DNA from 3 places in the Pantoea sp. SGAir0175 genome. Region 3 is predicted to be linked to each of the others. Evidence: riboswitches for the same ligand, from Rfam matches in the RefSeq annotation. Region 3 holds a riboswitch; each other region holds the start of a gene.
The links. A riboswitch is a leader RNA that binds a small molecule or an ion and turns the genes downstream of it on or off. The one in region 3 is predicted to bind thiamine pyrophosphate.
Positions count from the first base shown of each region.

Region 1: another riboswitch for thiamine pyrophosphate. It lies ahead of C1N56_RS22585 (FAD-dependent oxidoreductase); the one in region 3 lies ahead of thiC (phosphomethylpyrimidine synthase ThiC).
Region 2: another riboswitch for thiamine pyrophosphate. It lies ahead of C1N56_RS21555 (LuxE/PaaK family acyltransferase); the one in region 3 lies ahead of thiC (phosphomethylpyrimidine synthase ThiC).

Region 1 is NZ_CP028082.1:694,507-698,233, forward strand. Features, by position in the region: gene C1N56_RS22570 (pirin family protein) at 1-456, shown strand, start outside; gene C1N56_RS22575 (glycine zipper 2TM domain-containing protein) at 710-919, shown strand; gene C1N56_RS22580 (6,7-dimethyl-8-ribityllumazine synthase) at 1,075-1,512, opposite strand; TPP riboswitch at 1,678-1,797, shown strand; gene C1N56_RS22585 (FAD-dependent oxidoreductase) at 1,925-2,869, shown strand; gene thiS (sulfur carrier protein ThiS) at 2,853-3,050, shown strand; gene C1N56_RS22595 (thiazole synthase) at 3,054-3,727, shown strand, end outside.
Region 2 is NZ_CP028082.1:494,476-498,202, reverse strand. Features, by position in the region: gene C1N56_RS21565 (M24 family metallopeptidase) at 1-1,036, shown strand, start outside; gene ddpX (D-alanyl-D-alanine dipeptidase) at 1,051-1,641, shown strand; TPP riboswitch at 1,716-1,845, shown strand; gene C1N56_RS21555 (LuxE/PaaK family acyltransferase) at 1,941-3,023, shown strand; gene C1N56_RS21550 (acyl-CoA reductase) at 3,020-3,727, shown strand, end outside.
Region 3 is NZ_CP028081.1:3,823,870-3,827,596, reverse strand. Features, by position in the region: gene thiE (thiamine phosphate synthase) at 1-231, opposite strand, end outside; gene thiC (phosphomethylpyrimidine synthase ThiC) at 231-2,153, opposite strand; TPP riboswitch at 2,244-2,344, opposite strand; gene C1N56_RS17885 (Rsd/AlgQ family anti-sigma factor) at 2,497-3,003, opposite strand; gene nudC (NAD(+) diphosphatase) at 3,092-3,727, shown strand, end outside.

The DNA of each region.
Region 1 (3,727 bases), on a different contig from region 3:
CAGCTGATGAGCGCTGGCAGCGGCGTGACGCACAGCGAGTTTAACCACTCGAAACAGGATAATGTGCACTTCCTGCAGATCTGGATTGTGCCGGCAGAACGCGGTACCGAGCCAGGTTACCAGCAGGTGTCAGTGGCAGAGGCCGACAAACGCGGTCAGCTGCGCCTGATTGTTTCGCCACAAGGCGACAACGGCTCGCTGCGCGTACGTCAGGATATGCGTATTTACGCGGGACTGTTTGACGGTGCCGAGCAGCAGACGCTGGAACTGGCTAACGATCGCTATGCTTACATTCATGTGGCGCGCGGCAGCATTGAAGTGAATGGCGTGAGCTTTAAAGCCGGCGATGGCGCGCGCGTACGCAATGAGACGGCGCTGCAGTTCGCTAACGGTAACAACGCTGAAGTGCTGGTGTTTGATTTACGACCAGTAGAAGTTAATCATCCGCAGCGTTAATTCATTACGCGGTAAGTCAGCGAGGCATGGCGTGAACCTTCACGCCATGCCTTTTTATTTGGCTTAAGGTACGAATAATAACCAGCACCTGACAGGTCCGGCATAAAATAGGAATTTTTACCTTCCACAAAAATGCAAAGCCCCTTAAATTTGCCTCCAGGATAAGCACGCTACGCCAGGTATTTGGCGGCTAAACAACAAACAAAGTTAACACTATTACATTCCATTAGAATTAATGGTAATGAGGATTTTGATGGTTTTAAAACGCAGCTTTAATATCGCAGTGGTATTGGTTCTAGCCTTTTCTGTAACGGCTTGTGGCATGTCTCATCGTGGCCGCAACACCGCCATTGGCGCCGGTGTGGGTGCGGTGGGCGGCGCTGTTCTGACCGGTGGCAGCACCTTCGGTACCCTCGGCGGCGCGGCTATCGGCGGCCTGATTGGTCACGAAGTCAGCCGTTAATTTTACCGGTACTCAGGATTTCGCCAGCGGGAATGCTGGCGAAATCATTTCACTTCATCACCCGCCGTCAATAGCCCCGCGTTGAAATATTCATCGGCCAGAAATTTCTTTATTTAATCCGGCCATCAATTATTACCGCTACCGCTTAAAAAATATTAATCGATCTGTAGCTGATGAATCATCAGAGCGGCGCGTGCGGCTTCTTTGCCTTTTTTAATAAAATGTTCGGTATAAAACGCTTCAATCGCGTCGACCGGCTGAAAATTGTGCGGAGTGAGTGACACCGAAAACACCGGAACATTGGTGGCGAGCTGCACATTCATCAGGCCATCGACGACGGCCTGCGCGACAAAGTCATGACGATAGATGCCACCGTCGACCACCAGCGCGGCGCAGACAATCGCATCAAATTTGCCGGTTTCGGCCAGGCGTTTAGCCAGCAGCGGCATTTCAAACGCGCCGGGTACGTCATAGCTTGTTAATGTATTTTCGACGCCTTGTTCTGCCAGTTCCTGCTCAAAGCCCACCAGCGCGTTGTTCACGATCGCCTGATGCCATCCTGCTTTAATAAAAGCCACCCGAAACTTATTCATAATGCTTCCATGATTAGCTGAAAAATTTATAAGTGAATAATAAAAAAGTCTTTTTTATCATCTACCCGCTATCCGTCTGGTATACCATATGTTGCAATTTTGATCCACAACGCGGGCAGTTCGGTTAACATGCTGCTTGACGCCAGCCAGCGCCTGCAATACAAATAGACGCGTCGGGGGAGTCTCGCCTGAGAGACTGAGAGGCTAATAGCGCACTGCGCGGCTTAGCGACCCTTTGAACCTGACCCAGTTGATACTGGCGTAGGAAGACTGACGGCTTCATGTGCAAAGCCGTCTGGCGCAAAGGCGAGCCCGATCGCTGGCGTCGATTCCCTTCACCTGTATCTGCGGGTCTCAGTTATCACTGAGAGGCCGATGTGAATTTCCCAGATTATTTACCGGATCGTTGTTCATGAGCCGCTGGAGCGTGCTCGGTAGCGGTGTGTCCGGGCTTTGTGTTGCCACGCTGCTGGCTGAGCGCGGCGAAACCGTCGAGGTCATTGATGATGAAGCGCGTCAGCCTGCCTCGTGGTTTGCCGGTGGCATGCTGGCGCCGTGGTGTGAAGCAGAAAGCGCGCCAGCCGACGTAATTACCCTCGGCCAGCATGCTGCGGCATGGTGGCAAACGCGCGTCAGCAGCGTGGTGCATCAGGGTACGTTAGTGCTGGCACCGCCGCGTGATAACCCGGAGTTAAACCGCTTCGCGCGCATGACGACGGCGCATCAATGGGTTGATCCGGCGTCGCTTGAACCGGCGCTGGAAAACCGGTTTGCGCGCGGACTGTTTTTCCCGCGCGAAGCACATCTCGATCCGCGCCGTGCGCTGGCTGAACTGCGTGACAAACTGCTGCAGCGCGGCGTCCGCTTTGATGCGCGCCAGCCATCGGGCCGGATCATCGACTGTCGCGGTATCCATGCCAGAGCGCAGCTCTCCGGCCTGCGCGCGGTGCGTGGGGAAATGCTGATCCTGCAGAGTCATGAGGTGTCATTTTCCCGGCCGATTCGTCTGCTCCATCCGCGTTTTCCCTGTTATCTGGTGCCGCGTCGCGACGGCCACTTCATGCTCGGCGCCACCATGATCGAAAGCGACGATGCCAGCGCTATCAGCGCGCGCGCCATGATGGAACTGCTCAGCGCGGCCTACACCCTGCACCCGGCGCTGGCGGAAGCGCGCGTCATCGAAAGCGGCAGCGGTCTGCGTCCGGCATGGCCGGCTAATCTGCCGGAAATCCACTATCACAACGGTATTTTTTATCTTAACGGCATGTATCGTCACGGTTTTCTGCTGGCACCAATGATGGCAGAACAGCTGATGCAGCGCCTGTCCGGGGAGGTTAGCCATGAATATTCAGCTTAACGGCCGCACCATCAGCACTGAGGCCAGCAGCCTCAGCGAATTGCTGATCGAACAGCAAATCGATGCGGTCTGTGTTGCCACCGCCTGCAATGGCGATTTTGTGCCGAAAAGTCAGTATGCCAGCCTGCAGTTGCAGGAAGGCTGGCAGCTGGAAGTCCTGTCACCGATGCAGGGAGGCTGAGCGATGTTTTACGATTTTACACCGCAGTCACGCTTGCTGCTCGGCACCGCAGGCTACCCTTCACCGGCGATTTTGCAGCAGGCGATCGCCGCATCCGGCAGTGAAATTATCACTGTCAGCCTGCGCCGCGAAGGCACGGCGGGCGCGGCTTTTCGCGAGCTGCTGACGGGCCTGAATGTGCGCGTGCTGCCCAATACCGCTGGCTGCCACACGGTCAAAGAGGCCGTCACCACCGCGCACATGGCGCGCGAGTTGTTTAACACGCCGTGGATCAAGCTGGAAGTGATTGGTCATGCCGACACGCTGCAGCCCGATCCGTTCGCGCTGGTCGAAGCGGCACGCATTCTGTGCGCCGACGGCTTCCAGGTGTTTCCCTACACCACGGAGGATCTGATAGTCGGTGAAAAACTGCTGGCCGCCGGCTGTGAACTGCTGATGCCGTGGGGCGCGCCCATCGGCTCCGGCCAGGGACTGCGAAATATTGACGGGCTGCGGGCGATGCGAGCCTGGTTCAGCGATATTCCACTGATCATTGATGCCGGCATCGGCGCACCGTCACAGGCAGCGCAGGCTATGGAGATGGGCTTCGATGCCATCCTGCTCAATACCGCCGTGGCGAAAGCGGGCGATCCGGTGGCGATGGCGCGCGCGTTCAGCCAGGCGATCGCCGCCGGGCA
Region 2 (3,727 bases), on a different contig from region 3:
ACTGCTGGCATGGTTAACCGGTTATACCGTGTCGGAAACGCGTTATCGTGCCTGTCTGGTGCCGTTGCAGGACGAACCGTGGATGGTGCTGCGCCAGCTGGATGCCGCGCCGTGCCGCGCGCAGTCACCGCAGCTGGCGATTGACGCGTACCGTGATGAAGACGATCCGTGGCTGGCAGTGGCGCAAAGCCTGACGCGGCGCGGCTATCAGCGGGCGCGGCTGGGCGCGGATTATGCATCCTACGGCATGACGGTGCATAGCTGGCAGCAGCTGGCGCGCCATCTGCCCGGGGTGCGCTGGTGTGATGTCAGCGGCATCAGCGACCGGTTGCGCAGCGTTAAATTTCAGGCTGAAATCGCCAGCTTACACCAGGCCGCCAGCATTGCCGATGCCACGCTGGCCCAGCTGAGTGCGCAGGTGCAGGGCGGCTGGCGTGTGCGTGATGTCGCCGCGCTGGCGGCGGCACAATTTCTGCGGCTCGGTGCTGACAGCGGTGAAACCGGACCGATTGTCATCGCCAGCGGCGATAGCGGCTTTTTGCATGCCAGCGGCCATGAGCAGCGTCTGCAAGCGGGCGATGTGCTGCACGTTGAGCTGATCCCAAAAGTGCGGCACTACAGCGCGCGCCTGATGCGTCCACTGATTGTCGGTGGAATCTCTGCGGCGCGCGCGGCGCTGGCACAACAGCTGATCGCCATTCAGGATCGCCAGCTACGGGCGATGAAGCCGGGCGTTGCGGCCTGTACGGTGGATGCCGTCGCGCGTGAGGCGGTGCTCAGCGCCGGGCTGCGTGAGGATTACAGCAACATCACCGGTTATGCGCTGGGTCTGTATACGCGCACTCCGCGTCCGAGCGATTTCAGCTGCTGTTTTCATCCTCAGGCGCCGTGGTTACTGGAGGAAAACATGGTGTTTCACATGTATATTTCAGCGCAGGGCCTCGCCTTCAGTGAAACCGTGCGCGTCACGGCACAGGGCGCAGAGCGACTCACCACGCTGCCGCGCCAGCCCTTTACGCTGCCGGCTAACAATTAACAGGATGATGTACAGTGCAGGACGTTGAATTAATCGATTTGGCTGCCACCTTGCCGGGCCTGATGTTTGATCTGAAGTACGCCACCGCCGATAACATCGCCGGGTATGCTATTTATCGCGACGCGCAGGCGTTGCTGCATCCGGATGCCGCCGCCGCGCTGCGCCGCAGCAGCGACATCGCCCTGCTGGCGGGATTTCGCCTGCTGGTGCTGGACGCGTATCGTCCGCAGCAGGCGCAGTGGCACTTGTGGGATGCCTGTCCGGACGCGGATTATGTGGTGCCACCGGCGCGGGGCTCGAATCACAGCCGTGGCGTGGCGATCGATGTGACGCTGGTGGATGAGGCGGGCAATATTCTGGAGATGGGGACCGGGTTTGACGACATGTCTGCTGAGTCGCACCCGTTCCATCCCAACGTGCCGCAGCAGGCGCAGCGCCATCGCCTGTTGCTGAACGCCATCATGCTCGGCGGCGGTTTTGTCGGGATGCCCACCGAATGGTGGCACTTTGAACTGCCGGATGCGCAAAACTATCCGCTGCTCAGCGATCGCTTTGCCTGCGTCAGCCGGGCTGATCGCGCTCCTGTGAGTGATATTGCGCGTTAATAATCGCGTTGCTGAAGCGGGGGGTTCTGCGCCTTCCCGCCTTGACACGCCCTCCGTTCCGACCCCAGAATGCAGCTTGTTCCAAGGGGTGCCCTGTTAGAGGGCTGAGATTCTACCCGCGCGGCTGTCACGGCCGGCAACGTAGTGACCCTCTGAACCTGATCCGGCTAATACCGGCGTAGGGATGTGGAACCGGGGTCACTGCACGCCCTCATTCCCTCTTTGCGCCTTTCTGCGAATCCTGCGCATTTCTCAGGCCCTGGCTGGCCGTTATGCCGCAGTCCAAAGAGGGCACCTTCATGACCGAAACGTCAATCATTGCCGCGCTGCTGGCGTTTATGCAGCGCGAAGAAACCACGGAAGCGGATTTCAACCAGCTGGCGCTGCAGCTGTTCGCGTGGCAATTCGAACACAATCTCCCTTACGCCCGTTTCGCCCGCCAGCGCGGCCGCACGCCGCTGACGGTCAAACAGTGGCGGCAGATTCCGGCGGTGCCGATCACCGCGTTTAAAGATCTGACGCTGAGCTGCCGTCCGGTGGCGGAGATTCCCCACATCTTTATGACCAGCGGCACCACGGGTACCGGCCGGGGGCGCAGCTATCACCCGACGCTGGCGGTTTATGATCGCTCGATGCTGATCAACTTCCGCCAGCGTTTTATGGCCGGACATTCGCGCCTGCCGATGGCAATTCTGTTTCCGCCCAGCAGCGCGCTGCCCAACTCTTCGCTGGCCCACTATCTGACGCTGGCGATGCACGAATGCGGCACGCCAGACAGCGAAGTGATGGTCGATGCGCAGGGCCTGAAAATCGCGCGTCTGATCGCCGCGCTGGAGCAGGCGCAGGCCAGCGGCCAGCCTTATGCCCTGCTGGGCGCCAGCTACAGTTTTGTCCATCTGCTGGACGAACTGGCACGTCAGCAGCGACGTTTCGTGCTGCCGCCGGGCAGCCGCATCCTCGACACCGGGGGTTTTAAGGGCCAGTCGCGTGAAGTGGCGGCGGAAGCGTTTTATAGCGCGCTGCAGCAGACGCTCGGCGTGCCGCGTTCACACTGCATCAATATGTACGGCATGACTGAACTCAGCACCCAGTTTTACGATGCCGGCAATGAAATCTGCCCGCCGGTGAAATCCGGACCGCACTGGATCCGCACGCGCGTGGTCAATCCGCTGACCGGTGCGGACGTGCCGGAAGGGGAGACAGGCGTACTGGTGCATCACGATCTCGCCCATTTCAATTCTGTTTCCGCCATTCTGACCGAAGATGCCGGCGTGATGGTGCCCGGCGGGTTTCAGCTGCTGGGCCGCGTCGCGGGCGCCGATGCCAAAGGCTGCTCGCTGGCGATGGAATCGTTTCTCGCTGCCGCGCAGGCGCGGGCATGAAAGTGTATGCCGGCCATCTGCCGGGCATCCGCCACAGCGAGGTGACGTGGCACAGCCTGCACTTTGGCCAGCAGGGCAGCGCGCTGGAAGTGTGCGTGCCGGTGCTGTCCGAGGCGCAGATTGCCACGCTGGCGGCCAGCGTTCGCGATAACGCGCGCCGCTACCTGCACACCCTGAGCGTAGTGCGCATCACCGCGTTGATTGATGAAGCCATCTCGCGCCTGCTTGACCGTTCGCACCCGTTGCGCCAGCAGGCGGAGCGGTTGCTGCCGCTGGTTACCGGCTATGACGCCGGGATGCTGCGGCTCGGTTTAACCGGCTATCTCAAAACCTTCCGTGAACCGCAGCTGCGGCGTTTTCTGGCGGAAGATTTCGGCAACGTGCAGATGCTGGACGATTTTCAGCCGCGGCCAAAAGGCGGCTTGGCCCGCGCGTTTGGTCCACAGCTGTTGCTGCAGGTCTGGGCCGGCAATGTGCCGGGTTTGCCGCTGTGGAGCCTGATTGCCGGCCTGCTGGTGAAGGCGGGAAGCGTGGGCAAAGTGGCGAGCGCAGAGCCGCTGATGGCGGGCTGGTTCGCCCAGCTGCTGGCGGAGATCGATCCGCAGCTGGGCGACTGTCTGGCCGTCTTATGGTGGCAGGGCGGTGATGAACGCACTGAGCAGCAGTGGTTCCGCGAGGCAGACGTGGTGATGGCTTATGGCGGA
Region 3 (3,727 bases):
GTACTTAATCGCTAAGCGCCAGTAATCGTTGATAAACAGCCGCGCACCGTACTGTTTGCCCAGGGCGATGGCATCACGTACTGCGGCTTCAATCTGACGATCATCGCCATCTTTAATGCGCAGCTGGAGGGTGCGCACGCCGGCTGCCAGCAGGCGTTCAATCCACAACACGCTATCGACAACCGGATAGAGCCCCAGTTTTGGCGCGGTGGCAGGGAAGGCTTCAGTCATCATTTTTCCTCTTTCAGGGCATCGGCGGCGTGATACAGCTCGCCGCCACGGCTACGGAAGGCATCGGACATTTGCGCCATCCCCAGCGCTATCGGCTGGGCTTCAGTCTGCTGACGGGCGGCAAATTCGCGCACTTCCTGGGTGATTTTCATTGAACAGAATTTGGGGCCGCACATGGAACAGAAGTGGGCCACTTTGCCGGATTCCTGCGGCAGAGTTTCGTCGTGATAGGCCCGCGCGGTATGCGGGTCGAGCGCCAGATTAAACTGATCTTCCCAGCGGAACTCAAAGCGAGCTTTCGACATGGCGTTGTCGCGGATCTGCGCGCCGGGATGGCCTTTAGCCAGATCGGCAGCGTGCGCCGCGATCTTGTAGGTAATCAGCCCCTGCTTAACATCCTCTTTATTCGGCAGGCCAAGGTGCTCTTTCGGCGTGACGTAGCACAGCATCGCGCAGCCAAACCAGCCGATCATGGCGGCGCCAATCCCGGAGGTGAAATGATCGTAGCCCGGCGCGATATCGGTCGTCAGCGGGCCCAGCGTATAAAACGGCGCTTCATGGCAATGTTCCAGCTGCTCGGTCATATTGCGGCGGATCATCTGCATCGGCACGTGACCGGGGCCTTCAATCATGACCTGCACATCATATTGCCAGGCGATTTGCGTCAGCTCGCCTAAGGTACGCAGTTCGGCAAACTGGGCTTCGTCGTTGGCGTCCTGAATCGAGCCGGGACGTAAACCATCACCGAGCGACAGCGCGACATCATAGGCGGCGCAGATTTCACAGATTTCGCGGAAATGCTGGTAGAGGAAGTTTTCCTGATGATGTGACAGGCACCACTTCGCCATGATGGAGCCGCCGCGCGACACGATGCCGGTCAGTCGTTGTGCGGTCATCGGCACATAGCGCAGCAGCACGCCCGCGTGAATGGTGAAGTAATCAACGCCCTGCTCAGCCTGTTCCAGCAGGGTATCGCGGAAAATGTCCCAGTTAAGATCTTCTGCGATGCCGTTGACCTTTTCCAGCGCCTGATAGATTGGCACCGTGCCGATCGGCACCGGACTGTTGCGCAAAATCCACTCGCGCGTTTCATGGATATAGCGGCCGGTCGACAGATCCATCACGGTATCTGCCCCCCAGCGCGTGGCCCATACCAGTTTTTCCACTTCCTCTTCAATCGACGAACTTACCGCCGAGTTGCCGATGTTGGCGTTAACCTTTACCAGAAAATTGCGGCCGATAATCATCGGCTCTGATTCGGGGTGATTGATGTTGGCAGGAATGATGGCGCGGCCGCTGGCCACTTCGGCGCGTACGAATTCGGCGCTGATATTCTCCGGCAGCTGCGCGCCGAAGCCGTGGCCGGCGTGCTGCTGCAACAGCGTTGCACTGCGGATACGCTCACGTCCCATGTTTTCGCGCAGCGCGATAAACTCCATCTCCGGCGTGATGATGCCCTGACGTGCATAATGCAGCTGCGTGACGCGGCGACCCGCTTTGGCACGGCGCGGCAGCGGCAGGTGTTCAAAACGCAGATGATCCAGCCCGTCATCTGCCAGCCGCTGCTGACTGTAGCTTGAGCTGAGTGCGCTGATGGTTTCGCTGTCGTTGCGTTCGGCAATCCAGCCGGCGCGTAATTTTGCCAGACCCTGATGCACATTGATGGTCGCGTGGGGATCGCCATAGGCACCGGCAGTGTCATACACCGGCACCGGTTCATTTTCTGCGTATTGCGGATGATCTTTGCTGCCGCCGGTGTGCGTCGGGCTGAGCTGAATTTCGCGCATCGGGACGCGGATATCCGCGCGGCTGCCGCTGATCCAGATACGTTTGGAGTTAGGGAAGGCGGTTCCCTGGAGCGAATCGATAAATTTTTGCGCCTGCGCGCGTTGTTCACGACGTGAGGTTTTAGCATCAGACATAGCAAGTTTCCTGAAAACAAGGGGAAGCTGCTTGTCCGGAGTCCGGAAGGAGTAACAGAAACGGTGCGGGCGCCTGACTGCACCGTGCTGATCACATCTACTCTTGTTCCCTTCGCAGGTACTAACCTGATCAGGTTCCGCGGATCCCGAATTAACGGTCTCAGCCCCTAAGGGCACTCCGACAAGTTTACGTTTTACGCGATAAGCGACTTTACTGACTGTTGCACGCTGCGCTTATATCGCAAAGTTTGATTGTGGATTGTCGTTTAAAAAGACAATAAAAAAGCCCATTCAGCATAAAAGGGCTTTTCCTGAATAACAAGTCTTTTACAACTGCAGCGGTTCAGGCCGGACGAGCAATGGTGCTGTCATTGGCCACCGGCGGGCGCGCCAGCTGGTTATCCCAGGCGAGCTGAATCAGTTTGTCTTCCAGCGTAAAGCGTGACTCCAGCGCTTCGCCCACTTCTGACAGCGCCTGCTGGAAATCCACGCAGTTGTCGTCATTAATGGCCTGCTGCAGATGGCTGTCATACAGTTGCATCAGACGTTCAGTATTGCCTTCCAGCGCCGGATAGATCTGCGCCGCCGCAATCATCGGGCTGTCGCCGGACATCTCGCTGATGATGCGCTCGTAAACGCTGAAGTGGCCGGTAGAGAGATAGTCCACCAGACGATGGCAAAACGCATCCAGCGCCTGTTCATCCAGCGCGGTCAGCGCTTCTTTGTTCGGCTTCATGCCAATTAACTCGTAATAGGTGACGAGCAGCTGTCGACGGGCGCGCAACCATGAGTCGACTAATTCATTACCGCCACCTACACGCTCGGTCAGGTTATCTAACTGGGTAAGCATACGGGGCTCCAGGTGAGTTATAGTTGTTTATTACACACTTAACATCAGGATTTCAGCGTGCCATTTGACGCTAAGGACAACGATTAAGATGCAACGTGAGATCTCAAGCGTAGACGCTGGCTGGTGGATTGTCAGCTCCGCGCAGAAACTTTGGTTGCCGCAAGGCGAGTTGCCGCATGGCTTATCCGGCGAGTTTGGCCTGACCGGCAGCAGCGGCAGAGTGATTGGCGAGTGGCAGGGCGAAAACGTCTGGCTGGTATGCGAAGCGCGTCCGGACAATATGGCCTCGGTGCGCCAGCTAATTGACGAAGATGTCGGTCTGTTTCAGCTCGCCGGGCGCGGCGTGCAGCTGGCAGAGTTCTACCGTTCGCATCGCTGGTGCGGCTATTGCGGCCATGAAATGCAGCACAGCAAGCGCGAATTTGCCTGCCTGTGCAGCCACTGCCGCGAGCGCTACTATCCGCAAATCGCCCCCTGCATCATTGTGGCGATTCGTCGCGGTGAGGAGATCCTGCTGGCAAACCATGCGCGCCATCGCAACAGCATCTACACCGTGCTGGCCGGTTTTGTCGAAGTCGGCGAAACGCTGGAGCAGGCGGTGGCCCGCGAGGTGATGGAAGAGAGCAACGTGCGGGTAAAAAATGTGCGTTACGTGACCTCGCAGCCGTGGCCGTTCCCGCACTCGCTGATGATGGCGTTCATGGCGGAGTACGATGGCGGCGAG